2 regions of the Paenibacillus sp. 276b genome follow, and region 2 is predicted to be linked to the other one. Evidence: riboswitches for the same ligand, from Rfam matches in the RefSeq annotation. Region 2 holds a riboswitch; the other holds the start of a gene.

Region 1 (7,434 bases), on a different contig from region 2:
GACATACGTGGAGACAATCTCTTCACGCTCCAGCATTTTGTCGATGTATTCAGCGGTGATATGTCCCGCGTCTTTCAAAATTTGACCTGCCATACGAATCGCTTCGTATTTGTCCTGAGCCGTTGCATTCATGATGACTTTATCTTTAGTTAACACACTCATGTTTGAATACCTCCAATTTCGGTTTTGCTGCGGTAAAATCCCGCAAGTTCTTGGGACAAGTAATGAATAAGATCATCCCGGTTGCCTTTTTCAAGTAATGCAATCATTTCTTCCTGCAACAATAGCGCACTGATTTCACTCAGTACCTCCAAACTTTCCTTCGATAACTGTCTGGGTCCAAGCATCAAGAGCACATGGCTGACACCTGCCGGGTCTTCCGGCGTGCGTAGAAGCGGCTCTGTCAATTGGAACAGCGTAATTGAAGGACTGTGAATGCCATCACTGCGTGTATGAAACAGAGCGAGGGAAGTTCCGGGAATCTTCTGACTTCCAACAGCTTCACGCTCCTCCAGCAGCCTGGCAATCTCATCTGGATTATTCAATACACCGGATTGATGCAAAACGCTGCACATGGCGTAAGCCGTTTCTAAAAATCCGATCTCCTGATTATCCAGCGGGAACACCTGAAACTTGCCGATTATCTGTACGATTTCAATCAGGGTCGCTTCCAGTCCAACCGGATCGGAAATTCGTCCTATTGTCCTTGAGTCTGCTTCAGGTGGGGGACTATGTTCCCGCTGAAGCGTCGTTGTCCTGATGAAGTGTCTTAAACGTTCACTTTCTTCTGCCGTCAGCAGTGGGCTCACCTTGTAGTATTGATGTTTATCCATCGGCAGATCCACAGTAGAGAGAACCAAATCATATTCCGTCTTCGGTATACGTGCGGCTTCATACCAGGACACGCTGTCCACAATCCGAATTTCGGGAATTTCCTTGGACAGACGGCTCGATAACATCCGTGAAGATCCGATCCCACTCGTACAGACGACGACAGCCCTGATTTCACGCTTCAACACCCGCAGCCGTTCAATGGAAGCACCGAAGTGCATTACCAAAAATCCGATCTCCTCATCCGGCACATCCGTATTGGGCCAAGCCTCTCGCACGGCTTTCTTTACATCCTCAAACAGTGATTCATAATCCTTGCGGATCTGCTGAAGCAACGGATTACGGATAAGCTGCCGCCCATCCATACGTTCCAGCACCGGCTCCATATGGGCAATCAGACCTTCACGAAGCAGACGATCCTCATGGAACGAATAATGAGTTTTCTCCTGCATCCGATCTGTAAGGGAACGAACCATGTCGAGTAAGACCAGATCGTCTATGGGCAGCAGACGCGAGGAATGAATCGATTGCTCGATTTCAACTAGCAGCCCGTGAAAATAAGCCTGCTCCTCGCCCACAAACTCCAGCCCAAGCTGGGCAGATAGAACGCCGCACAACCGTGAAGCCAAATATTCCGGCACCTTCCGCTCATCTTGCAGTGGATTTCCAACGTCATTTTTGTCCTGTTGTGTGCCCCGGCCTATGCCAAAACCTTTGCGAATCCGCACAACGGCTACAGACAATTGGATCAGCAGCTTCATGTATTGACGTTCCGGGATATTTTCCAACCACTCAATATCCGGCTGCCATAATGCATTTTCGACCGTAAGTACATCCTCATGCCCTATCATTTCCAGAAGTTTACTGTTTACTTTGGAAACTCCCTGCTCCGCTTGTCTACCGAATAAATCGGATTCATCCAGATATTCAAGAGCGAGCGCGGAAATAGCCATGCGATGAGCGAGCTCGCTTCCATTGATCTTGACCCCATATCCACGTCTGCGAACCAGCTTCAAGCCAGCCAGCTGAATGCGTGGTTCCAGATCGTCCAGATCATTGCTTGCCGTAGACACGGTTACCTTCAGATCTGTGGCCAATGCAAGCAGCTTCACAGGCTCGGATTCATCCAGCAAAATACAAAGCATGAAGAGTTTACGCTCTTCGGGCGTAAACTCCACATATTCGTTAAGCTCAAGTTGTTGACGCAATACGGCCAAATCATCGGAACCGGGATCAATTCGAACCCCGGTTCCCGATTTTTTTTCCAATCTCATGCCAAGGGGCTCAAGCCATTGTTCAATCATCTGCAACTCTCGATGTACGGTACGAGTGCTTACTTTGACCACAACAGCTATATCGCCAGCAGTTACCTCATGAGGATGCTCCAGCAGGAACTCCACGATCTCACGCTGTCTCCTTGTAATATTACTCATCAGGAGTCGGATTTGAGGCGCTCCACCAGTGCCTCATATTCAGGACTCTTCAGGAAGTTATCGATGGAAATATGCTCTGCATTTGGAGCCACGGATTTGGCCCGGTCAGTCAATGTTTTCTGTGTGATGACGATGTCGGCATCTTGTGGAATCTCACTGATCGCCGTGTTGGTTACAGCGACATCCACACCGGCTGCCTTCATTTTCTTCCGCAGAATCGAGGCACCCATGGCACTCGAACCCATACCTGCATCACAGGAGAATACAATTTTATTGATATCCGTTTTTACTGCCGAAGAAGCAATATCGGCTGCACGGTCAGCTTCACGATTGTCTTTATCAACGGTGAGGTTACCCGTTTTGCCCTGATTTTTCATATCTTTCATGCGGTTGGAAGCACTATCCAGATCTTCGTCATCCTTCTGTTTACCTGTTTTGAGCAGTATGGATGCCACGAGGAAGGAGATGACCGCAGCTACGGCTACCCCGGCAAACATGCCAAGATATCCACCCTTAGGCGTTAACAATGAGTAGGCAATGATACTTCCCGGTGACGGTGCAGATACCAAACCAGCTCCTGTCAGCATGAAGGTCAATGTACCCGCCACACCACCAGCCATCGCAGCCAGAATCAGTATCGGTCTCATCAGAATGTAAGGGAAATAAATCTCGTGAATCCCGCCAAAGAAATGAATGATTACAGCACCTGGAGCGGAAGATTTGGCTGATCCGCGACCGAAGAAGCAGTATGCCAGCAAAATGCCGAGTCCAGGTCCTGGGTTGGATTCAAGCATGAATAATACGGATTGCCCCAGTTCTCTTGCTTGATCCGTACCAATCGGTGTCAGAATCCCATGGTTGATGGCATTGTTCAGGAATAATACTTTTCCTGGCTCAATGATCAGGTTGACCAGCGGGAGAAGACCAGCATTCATCAAAGCTTCTACCCCAGCCGATAACACCTTGCTAATCGCTTCAACGAAAGGCCCGATGCCTTTAAGGGCTAGAAGGGCCAAAATCCCACCAATAATACCAGCGGAGAAGTTGTTAACCAGCATCTCAAACCCTGATTTAATTTTGCCATCGACAGCTTTGTCAAATTTCTTAATGACCCAAGCTCCCAATGGTCCGGCAATCATAGCGCCAAGGAACATTGGAATGTCACTGCCGACAATAACCCCGATGGTCATTATTGCACCGACTACACCACCACGTTGGCCGTGTACCATGGTACCGCCTGTGTAACCGATAAGCAAAGGCAGCAAATATTTGATCATTGGATCAACCAGCAATGCAAAATCTGCGTTAGGGAACCATCCTTTTGGAATGAACAATGCCGTAATCAAACCCCAGGCGATAAATGCACCCATGTTCGGCATAACCATACCACTCAGGAAACGTCCAAACTTCTGAACGCCGACCCGTATTCCTCCGCTTTTTTCGGACTTTGCGTCCACTGAACTCATATTGAAAACCCCCTCAACATATTAAACCTTAATTCCACTGAATTTTGACAACGATGATCCAGACGAACAAAGGTACAAATCTTCAATAAATCTTAATTTACAACCATATCGTAAATGAAAACGGTATCTTCTACAACGAAATGAAAACCTACTTCCGTCATGAACGTTGATGACAAGATTTAAATTTAAAGGATTGTCCCATGTTTGAACCTTGTATATGGAATGGAACCTGTTATTCCCTTTCATGTATCATACCCACGAAATGCCCCATTTTAATGACAAATGAAATTGTAAATTTATTCTATTTGAACGAGCTGTTTCTATCTCAATTAGAAATAATGATGAAACACGTTAATTGATATTCATTCCATCCCATTCGTCTGTTAACAACGAAAAAAGCGCAATTACCTCACCCTGTCCCAGGTGAGGCAATTGCGCCTAAGTATTCTCCGAATGAGCTGTATCACCATCCGGATCTATAATTAATCGATTCATTTTATTACGTTAAAGGACTTTTCCATCAAGCTGAAACTCCGTATCTAGCGGAAATTTGTACCTTAATATTATTCCGTATGTTTACGATACGCATCCGCGTTCATCAATGTGGAAAGTGCTGCTGTGAGGTCGCCCTCAACACGAATCTCGATCATCCAGCCTTCCTCATATGGGGAGTTGTTAACCAGCTCCGGGGAATCCTGCAATGCATCATTCACAGCAATAATCGTTCCACTGACAGGAGAAAACAAATCCGAAACGGTTTTGACGGATTCAATCGTTCCAATGCCGTCTTCCGCTTTTACATCCGATTCAAGGTCAGGCAATTCTACAAACACAATGTCACCCAGCTGATGCTGCGCGAACTCGGTAATGCCAATACGTACGGTATCCTCCCCTACGGTCTGCACCCATTCGTGCTCTTCACTGTACAGGAAATCACTTTTCAATTCGCTCATCGATATCCGCCTCGCTTTTCATTAATGAGTGCATGCGTTTCTTTGACCTTAACCTTTTTCCCAGAACATAGCGTATGATATTTTCGATTCAAATGTCAAGATACCTCACAATTTATTTGTTTTTCTTCCTTATATGCCTGTAACTCAAATGGACCCTCCCTACATATAATGGTGAATATTAGAAAAGTAAGCGCACTCTTTATAAATAGACGTACATTATAATGTTAATTAAAAATTTCATTCGGATTTTTTGTTCATATCTATGATATCGTTCTTGACATCAATAGACGATTCAGGCTTTAATGAGAGTAGTAAATGTGTTTAATTAGTCTATGCAATACCCGCGGATGAATGTAAAGGGAGAGATTACCCTTGACACCCGAATCAGGGTGTACATGCGGTAACGCCGAAGGAGTAAGCCACCGACAAGCGGAGGTGAATCTCTCAGGCAAAAGGACTTTTACGGGACGCAACTCTGGAGAGCATCTAATCGCCCTGTATGGGCGTTATGATCACCCAAGGGGAAACCTGCTGCATCATGCGGTGGGGTAACTCTCAGGTACCAAGGACAGAGCCTAAGAATACAGCGTGCTTCTGGCATGCCGATTCTTTGGCCTGTCCTTTTCCTTTTTCCCAAAAAAACGAAAACAGGTTATAGAGCGGCGCTGCCTATAGCGTCCTTACCTTACTTTTATAATAAAATATGATGCCAGATTCATTGATCCACGGTTATACACTCGGCCGGTTGACGGCCCATGACGAGGTGATTGGATGTCCGATTTGCTTAGAACCCCACTCTTTCCACTCTATCAGCAGTATGAAGGCGTACGATGCATTGATTTTGGTGGCTGGGAGCTCCCGGTACAATTCAGTGGAATTCAGAAAGAGCACGAAGCGGTGCGAGAACGTGCTGGATTATTTGATGTATCCCACATGGGCGAATTCACCGTACAAGGTGAACACGCAGAAGCTTTTTTACAGCACATGACCACTAATGATGTAACAACACTCGTTCCCGGGCAGGCCCAATACACGCTAATGTGTTATCCGGATGGCGGCGTGGTCGATGATCTGCTGATCTATAAACTGAAAGACCAGCATTATATGCTGGTGGTTAACGCCTCCAACATCGACAAGGACTGGGCATGGCTGCAACAGCACATGACGCCAGGCGTAACGATGACCAATGATTCGGATCAAACGGCGCTGCTTGCTCTGCAGGGTCCGCTGGCAGTGGATATTCTCAGAGCGGTGACAGACACCGATGTGTCTTCGATTGAGCCTTTCCGCTTTGTGGCAAATGCGAAGGTATGTGGCGTTTCATTGCTGTTATCCCGCACCGGATATACGGGTGAAGATGGCTTTGAGCTCTACGTTCCCGCGGAACAAGCTGCTGAGGTCTGGAACGGATTGATGCAAGCGGGAGAAGGTCACGGACTCGTTCCGACAGGACTGGGTGCCAGGGATACGCTGCGCTTTGAAGCCAAGCTGCCCCTGTATGGACAGGAATTGTCTGCAACCATCTCACCGCTGGAGGCTGGTGTAGGTATGTTTGTGAAGCTAAATGCAGGACCGTTTATCGGACATGAAGCCTTGTTGCAGCAAAAAAATGATGGGCCTGCCCGAAAGCTGGTCGGCATCGAAGTGCTGGAGCGCGGCATCCCTCGCCCTCATTATCCCATTTACGCCGAAGGCGTACAGATTGGTGAAGTAACCACAGGCACCCAGTCGCCTACGTTAAAACGTAATCTGGGGCTGGCCTTGATTGACAGCAAATATGCTGCACTGGGTACCCCGCTGGAGATTGAGATTCGTGGCAAGAAACTGAAAGCCGAGGTCGTGAAGACCCCTTTTCATAAACGGACACGTGCGCCAAAGACACCTACTCAAGGAGCTGATCAAGCATGAGCAAGCATCGCTACATTCCCATGACCGAGCAGGATCAGAGTGCCATGCTGGCAACCATCGGCGTGGAAACGATTGAGGATCTGTTCCATGACATTCCACAGGAGATTCGCTATCAGGGCGAACTGCCTGTTTCCTCCAAACTGGATGAATACGCACTGACACGTCATATGTCGAAGCAAGCGGCAGCGAATGCCAACTTCGAGACACACGCCAGTTTCCTGGGTGCAGGCATTTATGATCACCACGTTCCCTCCGTCATTAATCATGTCATTTCCCGTTCCGAGTTCTATACAGCCTATACACCCTATCAACCCGAGATCAGCCAAGGAGAATTGCAGGCGATTTTCGAGTTTCAATCCTACATCTGTGAGTTGACAGGCATGGCTGTAGCCAATGCCAGCATGTACGATGGTGCAACTGCATTTGCGGAAGCAGGCAATCTGGCCGCAGCGGCAACCCGCCGCAAACAGCTGATTGTGTCACGTACCGTGCACCCCGAATCCCGTCAGGTATTGCAAGCTTATGCTCACGGCCTCAATCTGGAGATTGTTGAGATTGGATATCAAAATGGTGTAACAGACTGGGATGCCCTGCAAGCCGCCGTGTCCGATGACACCGCAGCCGTCATGATTCAAAGCCCGAACTTCTTCGGCGCCGTGGAAAATGTAAAACAGGCCGCAGACCTTGCGCATGCGCACAAGAGCCTGCTCGTGGTCAGCGCCAACCCGCTATCGCTGGGTCTGCTGGAAGCCCCAGGCAAGCTGGGTGCTGACATCGTCGTTGGCGACGCGCAGCCCCTTGGCATCGCCGCTTCACTCGGCGGCCCAACATGCGGATACTTCG
Region 2 (7,434 bases):
TTGGGCCGTTTCACGGTGCCTGCTCGGCATCGCACTGCCCACTTCCAGCATGACATCAATGACTTCGTCAGACGGGATGGCACTTCGTACCCCGGCCAGCGCCATGTCGGCCGCAGCCAACGCAGTTACGGCACCCAGTCCGTTACGCACGATGCACGGAATTTCCACGAGGCCTGCGACGGGATCGCAGATAAGGCCTAATGTATTTTTTAACGCGAGGCCAACCGCATGAACCACTTGCTCCGGCGTCCCTCCACGCAGCTCCACCATGGCTCCAGCGGCCATACCGATGGCAGAACCCACTTCAGCCTGACAGCCACCCTCGGCACCGGAGATAAATGAATTGTTGGCAATGACATAACCAATCGCTCCCGCACAGAACAGACCGTTCACCAGATGCTCGTCACTCCAGCCAAAACGCTCTTGGGAGCTTATAAACACACCCGGAATGATGCCGCAAGAACCGGCTGTTGGTGTGGCAACGATCCGGCCCATGGAGGCATTCACTTCCGATACACAAAGGGCATACGCCATGGCCAGTGCAGAAGCATCTCCAGAACAAGTCTCACCTTTACGAATGTACTCAGCCATTTTTTTGCCGTCTCCGCCAGTCAAACCGCTGCGTGATGTCGTATCTTCTGTCAGCCCTTTGTGTACAGCTTCCTTCATCACCTGATAGTAATCCGACATCTGCCGTACAACATCCGCTTCCGGGATATTCGTCTCCTGAACCTGCTCTTCGATCATCAGCTCGGCGATGGTTTTGGATTCTGCTGTACAGATGGTATTCAGTTCATGTAGATGTTTAAACCGCATCAGGCTCGACCCCTCTCTTCAAATCAATCACGCGAATGTCCAGCATATGATCCAGTGACCGCAGACGGTTCAACATCTCAGGATTCGGCACACCATCCATCTCCATCGCTGTTAATGCTTCACCATCCCGGGCTTTCCGATCCACTTGCATGTACCCGATGTTCACCCCGGACGAACTGATGGTGGAGGTTACGGAAGCGAGCACTCCTGCTTTGTCCGAATGGCGCAGTACAAGTGTGGGAAACTCTCCGCTGATCTGTACACGAAAATCATTCAATGCATGCACCGATACACTACCTCCGCCAATGGAAGCACCAATTAGTGAGCATTGACGGTCTCCATGCCACAGTTCAATCTTGACCGTATTCGGATGAGGAGCAGGCAGGCCGCTTGTAAAAAACTCTACCTCCATACCCGCTTCCTCTGCATATTGTTCTGCATCCGGTATACGTGGATCATCAGTCACATAATCAAGCAGGCCACCGATTAACGCAAGATCCGTACCATGCCCCTGATACGTATCGGCGAACGAGCCATACAGTGTTAATCGAGCGCGTTCAGGCGTGCATCCCAGCCACTGACGGGCAATTCGCCCCAATCTTGCCGCTCCAGCCGTATGTGAACTTGATGGACCTGTCATGGACGGACCAATAATTGAAAAAACGTCTTTAAAACGCATCGCAAACCCTCCATTTATAATCGTCATTTTCATCCAGACGTACACCCATAATGTTCCTTTATTACTGAATGATGACATGAGAAAAGGACAGAAGAAGGCCCTAGGCCCTCTCTCTGTCCTCGATACCTGAGAGTTTCATGATAAGCAGCGCGGCGGATCGATGCATTCCTGTATTCACAGGTGAAGTCACCCTGCACACCGTGCTGCTTGACCATATACCCCTTGGGTGGCGCAGTTCGCGCACTCTCCAGAGTTGCGTCCAACGATGGTACATTTACCTGAGAGATTAACTGCTGCGCCGGGTGCGTAGCAGCTTGCTCCTTCGGTGCCCGACAGCTGCCATTTTACTCGACAAGCTCAGGTCTCTCCCGCTCGCTATCATTCGCTGTATGGAACCATTCTGATCTTGTACCAGAACGATAATTGAAGTTTTTAATACTTTCTCATTAAGATTAATCGACCGGAAGATCAGTGTCAACAAACTTAACGATTTCTTTGCGAATATTTGCTTTTTACCATTTTATACACAAGATAACCGAATAAACTGTAAACTTTCATCACATGAATGTGTTAATGCGTTTCATCTCGAAAGCGTATACATTGTTCATTTTCTATTAGTGACTATCAGTGTTTAATACTATTTATGTTATGTTCCACAGAACGGTTTGGGTATTCAGGCAACCTTTATTCTGTACTAGAATTGCCGTATTTCTGCCTGTCACCCCACCATCGCCTTGGGCTTCGATGGTTCATCGTAATACCTGCTTCGGGAAGGAAGCATACTCGTCACCCACAATCCCAACGCAGCCAGCAGCATAACCCCGGATACAACTGTATATACCATACGAAGTGACAACTGCTCTGCCACTACGCCTGCAATCAAAATGGAAGCCACCTGTAGCATACTTAACACTAGTCCAAGTACACTGCTCATTCGCCCCATCAGATCGACAGGGATATTATTTTGATAAAAGGTAACCAGGCCCGTATTCGCCAGTGCGGAGCACAGACCGAGCAGAATAAAGGCAACCGCCGCCAGCTCAAACGAGAATGAACGGGAGAACAGAAAATAACCCAGCGCGACCAGAAGTACACCGCCACCCATCATGTGACGGATCGGCAAATGTTTGGCGAACATCCAAACCAGCATGGAACCTGCCAAATAACCGATTCCGGTGATACTCATTAATGCTCCGTACTGTGATTCAGGCAGGTTCATCACCTGACGGATAAACACCACTTCCTGAGCATCCAGCGACATGCCGACCATCAGAATAATCTGGAACAGGGCATATATACCGACCACGTAGCCCGACTTTCGGCTGAAGCTCAGTACAGCTCTCCAATCCTGGACAATCATCCGAGGTGTCAGTCTGCTTCCCGTCCCTATATTCTGTTCTCCAATGCCCAGTTTGGGAAGAAACATTAGAATCAACGCAGAAGCAGCAAAGGAAACCGCATTGGCATAAATGGCTGCCGCCGGAGATAAATAAATTAGCATCACTCCTGCAACTGCTGGGCCGGTAATGAATGCCCCTGAGCTGATCAGGGCTTGTAGGGAATTGAAGCGCTTGCGCCGTTCAGCAGGTACCAATCGGGTAATGTATACCTGAGAGGAAGGGACAAATATAGATGAAGACATGCTGATCAGAAACATCACTGCGTACATCATCCATAGGCTGGACATCAGTGGGAGCGCCGCCACCAACAATGCCCGTAGCATATCAGCACCAATCATCAGCTGTCGCTGATCATAACGATCAATCAGGCTGCCTGACCAAAACTTAGTGCACACCGAAGCAATCGGCGAGATAATCCACAACCCTGCGACTGCCGCTGGAGACTGTGTCATATTCAATACCATCAGGTTAATCGCCACAATATATATGAAATCACCTAGATTGGATATGCCCACTCCGCTAAGCAGCAATCCGGCATGCTTCCAGCCACCAGACTGCCCCTTCGATGCAACTCTCTTTGCACGAATGTTCTTCATAGCGCTACCCACCCACTAGAAATCACAAATTATAACTCATAGAAAATACTCTCGTTCTGTACATATGGTTTGCAAAATTTGCTGCATATAAGAGGCATTCGCTCTTTCATCCATTCGTACCTGGACTCATTCTCCATCTGAAATGCAAAATAGCCGAACGTAAAGATCAGCATGAATCCTTCCATTAACCGAATATCACGCTTCGTCAGTGGTCCTGTCTGCTCCGTATATCCCGATAGGAAGACATCCCGTTCCTCCCGATTGAAAATCGTAGCCGCACCTCCGGCATCAAAGAGATAGTAGCCATAACCGTATAAACAAAAATCAATCATCGAAATGCCCAGATCCGTCACTAGCAGATTGCCGCGGGTGATGTCCCCGTGAATCACTCCCCATGTTTCGGCATTGTGCGGATACGCTTCGACTTGCCTGTTAATGTTCTCAAACGTCTTGCGAATCAGATCAAAATCTTCAGGAGTAAAGATGCCACGTCTAACGCCTTCCTCCAATTGCTCCAGCATGACCAGATTCTCTTTGATCGAGCCATAGGCTGGTCTTACTTCTGTATGCTCCAAGGTAGGGCTGTCGCTATCGGTATACATCTCTGCGATGATCGCCTTATCAGCATGCTGATCACGGTCATTCATCTGCTGTCCGCTTTCAGACACCTGTGAACCCTCAAGTGGCTTGGGAGTTTCCTTTGGTCGTCGTCCATATTGATGCAATATCTGCAACTGTACACCCAAATCATGAATCTGCGCTGTTGTCAGACGTTCTCCCTGCTTAATATCCCTGCCCTCAATCCATTCCAGAACAGTACAACAGATCTCTTCTCCTGCTTCGTCCAAATAGACAGTGACCCACTCATTCAATGTATTGCGTACAGGAGTCTGCACCCGCAATGGTCTGGTAGCCCGTAATTCATAAAGTAGATTCATCTCCGCTTCAAGTGCAGGTCGTGTATGCTGGATACCCGTCATGCTTGCAAAAGCGGCTTTATGTATACGCAATAGGTACTTCTCTCCGGTTGATTCATCAACCACCTGATACGTTAGATTTTCATTATGTCGGATAAAGGAAATTGCAGGCTTTTCTATGGAATAATGCGAGATAATTTCAGTTGCCATGGTGTCATGGGCAATCTTATGGGTAGTTATGATCCACATCTCCTTCTCTTATCAAATTAAAGGTGGTGCTCACAAATATCGTAGCATGATTGTTTTTATTTTGGCAAACTATTCCATATGTAGAATGATGTAAAAAAGCATAACCCTCGAACGACCTCGCCCGAGTGTTATGCTTCCTTCTATCTCTATAAATCTATCTCGATCTCATACTCCATCCAATTTAACAGTTAACCGAAACGTCCCATAATATATTCTTGAGTCAGACGATTGTCCGGGTTGGTGAAAATATGTTCCGTATCCCCGTGCTCAATCATGCTTCCCAGATAAAAATAAGCTGTATAATCCGAGATGCGTGCCGCCTGCTGCATATTATGGGTAACAATCACGATCCGCAGCTCCTTCTTGAGCTCCGAGATCAACTCCTCCACCTTACCCGTTGATACCGGGTCAAGCGCAGATGCCGGCTCATCGAGCAGCAAAATCTGCGGATCAACCGACAACGCGCGGGCGATACAGAGCCGCTGCTGTTGCCCACCCGAAAGGGCCAGGGCAGATTCATTCAGTCTGTCCTTCACTTCGTCCCAGAGCGCAGCGCGACGCAAGCTTTTTTCCACAATTTCATCCAATGCCTTCTTGTTCTTAATACCGCGGTAGCGGGGGCCAAACGCGATATTGTTGTAGATAGACTTGTGGAAAGGGTTCGGCTTCTGCCACACCATGCCGATCTTCTGACGGAGTTTGATTACATCTGTGCCCGGCTCATTCAGATCATTGCCATCCATCCAGATATGTCCCTCGGTGCGGGAACCGGCAATCTCGTCGTTCATTCGGTTGAGCGACCGCAGGAACGTGGATTTACCACAGCCGGATGGTCCAATGAGTGCCGTTACACTGGCTTCGGGAAAAGTCAGGCTGATCTGCTTAACTGCCTGAAAATGCCCATAATATATGCTTAACTGTTCCGTACCAAAAGGTATGGCCATGTTGGTTCCTCCTTATTTCGAAGCTGTCATGCGGCGGTAAACCACCCGACCGATCCAGCGTGCACTCAGATTGAACGCCAGTACGAGAAGTACAAGCACGGCTGAAGCGCCAGCTGCTACTTCTTTGGAATCCGGGCCAATGCCTTCACTGTTTACTTTCCAGATGTGCACGGCCAGCGTCTCTGCCGGACGCAATGGATTGATTGGCGATCTTGGACTCGTTGGATTCCAGTCCGTGAAGTCCAGCGGTGGACTACTCATACCCGCTGTGAACATCAGGGCTGCTGCTTCACCGAAGATCCGGCCCGATGCCAGGATCGTACCCGTGATTAAGCTAGGCAATGCCACAGGCAGCAGGATGGAGGTAATAATTTTCCATTTGGACAATCCGAGTGCAAGACCCGCTTCCTTCTGCTCTTTCGGAACGGCCCGGAACGCTTGCTCCGTTGTCCGCACCATGAGTGGAAGATTGAATATAGCCAAGGCCATCGCACCCGATAATAAGGAGAATCCAAGACCAAATGTATTAACAATTAACAAGAGTCCGAACAAACCAATAACGATAGATGGGAACGAGGATAACACTTCGACAACGAGTCGAATAAAACTTGTGATCCGGCCAGGCTTGGCGTACTCAGCCATATAAATACCGCCGCCCCATCCGAGCGGAATCGTAATAATCAAGGTCAGAACAAGCAGGAATATCGAGTTGAATAATTGCGGTCCAATCCCGCCTCCACCTTTTAGCAGCTGTGGTGCACTGGTCAGGAAGTGCCAGTTAATCTGCCCAATCCCACGTACCAGAATGAAGCCAAGCAAACCGAGCAAGAGAACAACAATGAACAGCGCCAGAACAACGATAACGGATGTGGCAACTTTATCTACCGTTTTAGCCTTCATTTTCATACCCGGTTCCTCCTTTCAAGCAGGCGAACCAGAATGACGAAGACAAAGGTCATCACCAGCAGGACAAGCGCCATACTCCACAGTGCATTATTATGAACAGATCCCATCGTGGTGTTACCCATACTCAGGGTGATTACACTCGTTAACGTTGAAGCCGATTCGAGCAGTGATGTCGGTACATGTGGTGCATTCCCGATGACCATCTGTACGGCAAGAGCTTCACCAAATGCGCGTGCCATACCAAGTACAATCCCTGTCAGCAAAGCTGGAAGAACCGTCGGGATAATGACACGGTAGATCGTTTGCCAGCGTGTTGCCCCCAGTGCGTAGGACGATTCACGCAGACCTTTCGGCAGTGCTGACAGTGCATCTGCCATAATACTTGTTACGGTAGGCAAAATCATAACAGACAGAACCAAACATCCGGCTGCAATCCCGACGCCGGCTCCGCCAAACATGCTACGCAATAAAGGAACGATAACACTGAGACCGATAAACCCGTACACAACGGAAGGAATACCGGACAGCAGCTCAATCGCAGGTTGCAATATCTTTTTACCTTTACCTGGTACAATCTCGGTCATGAAGAGCGCTGCACACAAGCTAAGTGGACTTGCAATCAGAGCTGCAAGCAATGTTGTTATGAATGAACCGGTAATGAACGGCAACGCTCCATAGGCAGCAGGTTCTCCCGTTGGATTCCACGTTTTTCCGGTTAAAAATTCGCGCATACTCACGCCATCCTGGAAAAAGGTAGACAAGCCTTTGGACGCTACAAAATAAACGATGGAAAACATGACAACGATCAGGAAAACGACACAAATCGACGTATAGATCCGTCCCGTCCACTCTTCCCAATAATGCTTTTCTCTCAAGGGCCGGCGCGGTTTCAACTTGTTGTTCATTACCGTTCCCCCTTCGGTCTGT

What was found. Region 2 has a riboswitch for glycine ahead of sdaAB (L-serine ammonia-lyase, iron-sulfur-dependent subunit beta). Riboswitches for the same ligand answer to the same signal wherever they lie in the genome.
Region 1: another riboswitch for glycine. It lies ahead of gcvT (glycine cleavage system aminomethyltransferase GcvT); the one in region 2 lies ahead of sdaAB (L-serine ammonia-lyase, iron-sulfur-dependent subunit beta).

Annotation. Positions count from the first base shown of each region.
Region 1 is NZ_FNRR01000004.1:93,554-100,987, reverse strand. It holds gene BLV50_RS19665 (PTS mannitol transporter subunit IIA) at 1-162, opposite strand, end outside; gene BLV50_RS19660 (BglG family transcription antiterminator) at 159-2,264, opposite strand; gene BLV50_RS19655 (PTS mannitol transporter subunit IIBC) at 2,264-3,730, opposite strand; gene gcvH (glycine cleavage system protein GcvH) at 4,294-4,683, opposite strand; glycine riboswitch at 5,031-5,153, shown strand; gene gcvT (glycine cleavage system aminomethyltransferase GcvT) at 5,455-6,591, shown strand; gene gcvPA (aminomethyl-transferring glycine dehydrogenase subunit GcvPA) at 6,588-7,434, shown strand, end outside.
Region 2 is NZ_FNRR01000005.1:145,764-153,197, reverse strand. It holds gene sdaAA (L-serine ammonia-lyase, iron-sulfur-dependent, subunit alpha) at 1-816, opposite strand, end outside; gene sdaAB (L-serine ammonia-lyase, iron-sulfur-dependent subunit beta) at 806-1,495, opposite strand; glycine riboswitch at 1,753-1,876, opposite strand; gene BLV50_RS22895 (MFS transporter) at 2,214-3,491, opposite strand; gene BLV50_RS22890 (phosphotransferase enzyme family protein) at 3,521-4,618, opposite strand; gene pstB (phosphate ABC transporter ATP-binding protein PstB) at 4,846-5,601, opposite strand; gene pstA (phosphate ABC transporter permease PstA) at 5,614-6,501, opposite strand; gene pstC (phosphate ABC transporter permease subunit PstC) at 6,504-7,412, opposite strand.